2 regions of the Bacillus sp. LH1 genome follow, and region 2 is predicted to be linked to the other one. Evidence: riboswitches for the same ligand, from Rfam matches in the RefSeq annotation. Region 2 holds a riboswitch; the other holds the start of a gene.
What was found. A riboswitch is a leader RNA that binds a small molecule or an ion and turns the genes downstream of it on or off. The one in region 2 is predicted to bind magnesium.
Positions count from the first base shown of each region.

Region 1 (3,431 bases), 2.5 Mb from region 2:
TTGTTAATGATTCTACATTTTCTAGTACAGCTGATACTGTTCCGTGCTCTTGAATAAGCTTATACGCTGTTTTTTCACCGATACCTTTTACACCTGGATAATTATCACTTGTATCTCCCATGAAAGCTTTTGCATGGACGATTTGCCACGGCTCTACACCTTTTTCTTCCATGATTTTCTCCGGTGTGTAATATTCGTAATTTCCAATTCCTTTACGCAGAAGCATAACCGTAACGTTCTTATCAACAAGTTGAAGTAAATCTGTATCACCAGTTAAAATATAAACTTCAGCTTCATTGCAGTATTGTTTTGCAAGCGTACCGATACAATCGTCCGCTTCGTAGCCTTTCATACCGATAACTGGAATGGATAATTTCGCAGTCATTTCTTGCACTAAATCAAATTGAGGAATTAATTCTTCTGGTGGCGCTGCACGATTTGCTTTATAATTCGAGAACGATTCTGTTCTAAATGTCGTACTTCCCATATCCCAGCATGTAACGATATGTGTTGGTTCAATCGCTTGCGTAGCTGTTAACAAGTGTTTCATATAACCATGAATCCCATTCGTAGGGGTTCCATCTTGTCGTTTCATAAATTGTCCGTAGACACTTGTTGCGTAAAAAGCACGAAATAATAGTGCCATACCATCAACTAATAATACTTTTTTCATAATTCCTCTCCTATTAAAAAAATAATAACCTCACGTTATCACGTAAGGTTATATAAATAGATTACCATTCTACGTTTTTGCTCAACTTTGTCTATTATACATTGTTTTTGTATATTTAGCACCATTAACACATTAAGACGTTCTACTACAACAAGTATGCAATATGCCTGAATACGTATTTTTTCCAGTAGAAACAACGACAGCCTTTGCACTTCCACTAACGATATGTGAACCTTTAAAACATACATTTTCAAGCTCAAGTGGATTATAATCTTTCATCCGTTTTAATGGAATAAATCGTTTACGTTCAAGGTGATAGCAGCTTTCAAACTTCTCTATACTCGCTTCGTTTCCCGTTAACACAGACTCATTCACTAATAAATCATCTGCATAAATAATACGTACATCAGCTGGCACAGCATCTCCAGCCGAAAGAAAAATCATATCTCCAGGTACAAGTTCTTGCACTGGTATCTCCATCATTTTCAGTTCACTATTTAGCCCTGTACTACTAGAACATTCTACTCTAGATACAGTAATCGTTTCACGTTGTAATTCATCACACACACGTTGTTTTGAAAAACCTGGAATCATGCCACCAAGCTTCATCATGACTTCTGCGAGAAGTGCTCTTTTTGAAGTTAGTTCATTTCGGCCATATACTTGAATACGTTTTTGTGCCTCTTTCATTGATAGTCCGTCTCTTGTTGTTTTAAAATATGCAAATACAGATTTGACATCTCTTGTTGCAATTTCAATTAATAAATCTTTATTTTTTTGGAGCATTGTTTGTTCTTTTATTGATTTTTTACTTAGTTTATATGACGTGTTACCCACAGTTTTGTTTGCATATAACATATTATCGTCTCCTCCTTTACAACATAGGAAGAAACGCTTTGTTTCTCAATTTATCCACTTTACTGTGAAAGTTTCTCGCGTTTTATAAACGCTACATTGTGATAAATATAGAGGGAGGAACAAATCGTTTCCTGCCTACATCATATATTTTTGATTTGAAGTATATGGGTAACGGAACCGAGTCAGAATTTGACATGCTCCTCACCTCCTCGTTTAATTTTATAGTTTATACTATGAAATTACTCATAGCTTGGTAACAAAAAAGACCCCTACCCTTAAGAGAGTAGCGGCCATTACATACACAAATAAACGATTTCTAATATAATTAGAAATCTACGGACCTCTCCCTCACCGAGTTTTAGCACTGTATAGCATAGGTACATTACCAGCTACGTTAAGAAAAACCTTAATTCGATCATTCCTGTTGACCCATTGGCGTCTCTCGACATTTTTGGGCAGTAGCATTTCTCTATACAGGAGCCTCACCTAACAGAGACTTATTTTCATTACATTGAAAATGTTACTCTTATTTAAAATAGATGTCAACCGTAGCCTACAATTTTTTCAAAAGGTATGGCAAACTAACGTATATAAAGTGTAACTTTAATCAGTGGGGGTTTTGTTCATCCCCCACTGATTATTAGCCCTCACCAATCGGGCTTTTACGGAATAAAATAAAAAACTTTACGTTTAAACGTAAAGTTTTTAATAAGTTATACAACCAGCAATTACAATCCCAATTGAAATTGATAAAAACATAAGAAAAAGACCGACTGCTTGATTATCTTCTTCGAGACTTTTGTTTATATTAAAGCGTGGTGTAAGCCACTCAGCTAAATAAAAGACGATAATTTGAGCCAAAATCCCAACTGCTCCCCACGAAATCATATCAAGAAGTGAAATTGAATTAGCTGCTGTCGAATATAAAACAACAGCTAACCCAAGTAATCGTCCTCCAAGCACATAGCTTACCGCCTTATTTCCTTGAGCCATTAACTTAAATTCCTTTACTTTCGTTGTCACTTCCATCAAGAACAGACCTATACATAAAAGGCCGAGTGTTACTACTAAATATAATAAAAAATTAATCATTTTTTCCCCTCCTTTTTATACCTACCGGTAAATAGTACGATTCATTTCCTGTAATCTTTTCTCCCGCACGAATACCGATACTACTCGCTTTTCCAGCAATTAAAAACGAACCAAACACATATGACAGTTTCTCGATCCCTTTTTCTGTTTCCAAGGATACGACTGGCAGTTCGATATACTTTTGAAATATCGGCAGTGACGCTTTATATGTTTGGTGTGCATTTTGAAGCATAATATTTTCGTCTTTATCGCGAATCGTAATTGTATCTCCTTCTCTCCCAAATGAAGGTTTTTGAACGAAAGAACCTTTTCCTAAAAATAAATCTGGTTCTAAATATGTAGGTAACATATATTCTTTAATCCACTGTTGTTCCTCATTTGTATAAAAGGCCTCTTCTTCTGCTAACCCCCAAATAAGACACTGAATTGATTTTGGCTGAAGTAAAAATGCTGACAAAGGATTTATTATAAAAAGCTTTCCGGCTTTTACAAGTTGTAACAGTTCCACACCTACCAAATCTCCTGTTTCAGGATCTTGATCCTCAATTAAATCTTCTATCGGATATGTTTGGCGATATAAAACATCAATCTTCGCCCCATCTTTATCGACTAGAGCATCCTTTGTAATTCTAAGTTCTGACATTGGCACTACTTTATTTTCAACATGGCATAGCTGACTTAAATACATAGTGGTATTCCAATCCTCGATATGTTCATGATGTGCTGTAAAAACAACATTTGGATTATCTAATCCCTTTGTCGCTTCCATTACTGCTTTCGTTACACCAGAAGATAGCAATCGTTCTTG
Region 1 is NZ_CM175007.1:1,574,999-1,578,429, reverse strand. Features, by position in the region: gene ACX9TM_RS08350 (5'-3' exonuclease) at 1-673, opposite strand, end outside; gene ACX9TM_RS08345 (P-type ATPase actuator domain-containing protein) at 806-1,531, opposite strand; M-box (ykoK) riboswitch at 1,867-2,032, opposite strand; gene ACX9TM_RS08340 (DUF350 domain-containing protein) at 2,237-2,623, opposite strand; gene ACX9TM_RS08335 (glutathionylspermidine synthase family protein) at 2,616-3,431, opposite strand, start outside.
Region 1: another riboswitch for magnesium. It lies ahead of ACX9TM_RS08345 (P-type ATPase actuator domain-containing protein); the one in region 2 lies ahead of mgtA (magnesium-translocating P-type ATPase).

Region 2 (3,431 bases):
TGGGTAAGTTCTTTCGTGTCTGATCACCCAGCACAATTAGAATGGACAACTTTAAAGGAATTAATCCATGAATATACAACATCACATACAAATGATACGTTACCAGCATATATTTCTTCAGCTTTAACATATTACGCCCAACGCGTTTCAACTACAAACAGTTCAGAGATTGTTATTTTTGAAAACCCTACAATCTCGTAATCTATAATAAAAAAGCACTGGTTACAGTGCTTTTTTATTTATACTTATTTAGCAAATGATTATATTCCGTCCAAAAGTCGGTATACATACTTCGCTCAAACTCATTTGAAATTATCTTTTCACTTGATTTATTAAATAATTCTTTTGCTTGTAGTGCAAAAGAAACAATTTGTTTTCTATATTCATTTTCATTTACTTCTATATGAAGCCCTTCATAGTATATAGCCTTTTGATCAGTAGAAATAACTTTGACAAAATCCTTTAAAACCACATTTTCACCTATATGGTTTATAGTCCAATGAATTGAAATTGGGCATCCTAACATGAGCATAGTGCCACATCCGTGCAAAATAAGCCCCTCTTCATTTTCAATATCACAAATATATTCTTTATCTAAAGTTCGTAACAGAGCTAAAGCTGATTCACTTATTCCCCATTCCTCATCCATACCTGTTTGTGTAATAATCGTTCCATCCACATTTAAATAAATTTCCCCGTGAGAACATAAATCTTCCTGCTCATTAAACAACCACTTTTGATTCTCAATATTTATAATAAAATTTTGTGATCCCATTACAAATTCCCCTTTTATAAAAATATTTATTTTTCATATTATTTATAATCAATATCATACATTTCATCCCACATATCTATTATAAATCCGTTTAATATTTTAAAAACACAGATAAAAAAGATATTGACACTACAATTTTACAGTGCTAACATTCAACATGTAATTGAATATGGTCTCTGTTAGGTGAGGCTCCTGTATAGAGAAACGCTGCTGCCCAAAAATGTCGAGAGACGCCAATGGGTCAACAGGAAAGGTCGGAATGAAGGCCTTTTTTAATGTAGCTGGTTTCAGTACCTATGCTATACAGTGCTAAAACTCAACGAGGGAGAGGTGCATGTATTTTGTCATACACAAAAACTGTTTTTATTTATGTCTACTAACAGTCTTTGTTGTGGACTCTTTTAACTGCGAATTCAGACCTTTACTCGTTTTGAGTAAAGGTCTTTTTACGTCTATATGCACCTTACTATGAAACAAACATAGCATATTCAGAAACTACTAAATTGTACGGAGGTGAGGAACAGTTGGCAATTGATGATTCGGCCCAGATACCCATACGTTTTACATTCATATTTCATCATGTAGGTAGGAAAGAAACTGTTCCTCACCATTTCAAATAGTTAGGTAACAGATTGTTTCCTCCTTCATGACAGAGGAGGAACTACCGATGTTTAATTTACAAAGACAAGAAACAAAGCATGCTTATGAGCAAGATAGCATGAAAACAAATAACGAATTATTAGTGGAGGTTGCAACACAAGATGTAAGCTCTGCGTTAAAACTTTTAGAAACAACACAAGATGGATTATCTAAACAAGAAGCGTCTCGTAGACTTTCTTTATATGGTCCGAACGAAATAGCTCATAATAAAATGGCACCGTGGTACATTCAATTTCTGTCGGCATTTAAAAATCCATTTATTTTCGTTTTATTAGCTCTTGGAGCACTCTCCTTTTTCACGGATGATATGCAAGGAACAATTGTCGTATCTGCAATGGTACTACTTAGTGCAACAATTCGGTTTTCCCAAGAATTTCGTTCTCAAAAAGCTGCCGATAATTTAAAAGCTATGGTTCGAACAACTGCAAGCGTATTTAGAATAAATGGATTTGTACATGAAACAAAAAATGTAACGAATTTAAATCGAAATTACACAACAGAAATTCCAATTGAGGAACTTGTACCTGGCGATATCATTTCCCTTTCAGCCGGTGATATCATTCCAGCTGATGTGCGTATTGTATCCGCTAAAGATTTATTTGTTAATCAATCTTCTTTAACAGGGGAAGCATTTCCTGTAGAAAAATACGAACACTGCTACCATACAGAAAATAAGCATATCTTACCGACAAACATGAAAAAAATTACAATCCACTCGATATGGAAAACCTTTGTTTCATGGGAACAAATATTGTAAGTGGTAGCGCAAAAGCTGTTGTCATCTCAACAAGTACCGATACGTATTTCGGCTCTTTAGCCAATAAGGTAATTGGAAAGCGTGTAGAAACAAACTTTGATAAAGGTGTAAACAAAGTAAGCTGGCTCTTAATTACATTCATGCTTATTATGGCACCTATTGTCCTTCTCATTAATGGATTCACAAAAGGTGATTGGCAAGAAGCTTTCTTCTTCGCTATTGCCGTCGCTGTTGGCCTTACACCTGAAATGTTACCAATGATTGTAACTGCTAATTTAGCTAAAGGTGCCGTTAAAATGTCTAAACAAAAAGTAATTGTAAAACAGCTAAATTCTATTCAAAACTTAGGTGCTATGAACATTCTTTGTACAGATAAAACCGGAACTTTAACAGAAGATAACGTTGTCCTTGTTCGTCACTTAGATCCCAAGGGAAATGAATGCAATCGCGTCTTGCAATTTGCCTATTTAAATAGTTTCTATCAAACTGGATTGAAAAATTTAATAGATAAAGCTGTTATTAAGCATACAGAGGAAAACAATACATTTAATCCATCAGCTTTTCAAAAGCTAGATGAAATTCCATTCGATTTCGCCCGCCGGCGTATGTCAGTCATCGTAAAGGATATTTCAGGTGAACATACAATGGTTTGTAAAGGTGCCGTAGAAGAAATTTTATCAATTTGTAACTACACTGAAGTGGATGAAAAAATCGTTCCACTCACCCAGGAAATACGTTCAAATGTCAAAAAAATAAGTGAGACACTAAATAGTGAAGGTATGCGGGTTATTGCTGTGGCTTATAAAAAAGATAGAAGAATAAATGCTACAGAGTACGCAGTAAAAGACGAAACTGATATGATTCTCGCTGGATATATCGGCTTTTTAGATCCACCGAAACCATCTGCAGCAGCTGCAATTCAAGCATTACAAAAACATGGTGTACAAGTGAAAATTTTAACTGGCGATAACGAAATTGTTACAAGAAAGGTTTGTAAAGAAGTTGGATTAGATATCTGCGAACCAATCCTCGGTTACGAGATTGATTCTTTACCAGATAAAGCATTAGCAAGACTTGCCGAAGAAACGACTGTATTTGCGAAGCTTAATCCCATGCAAAAATCTCGTATTATACACGCATTACAAGGAAATGGACACACTGTAGGTTACATGGGAGACGGCATTAACGATGCTGTAGCATTACGTGAAGCTGATGTCGGAATATCTGTTGATACTGCTA
Region 2 is NZ_CM175007.1:4,042,424-4,045,854, forward strand. Features, by position in the region: gene ACX9TM_RS20840 (DUF3932 family protein) at 1-201, shown strand, start outside; gene ACX9TM_RS20845 (hypothetical protein) at 236-775, opposite strand; M-box (ykoK) riboswitch at 944-1,111, shown strand; partial or broken gene mgtA (magnesium-translocating P-type ATPase) at 1,443-3,431, shown strand, end outside.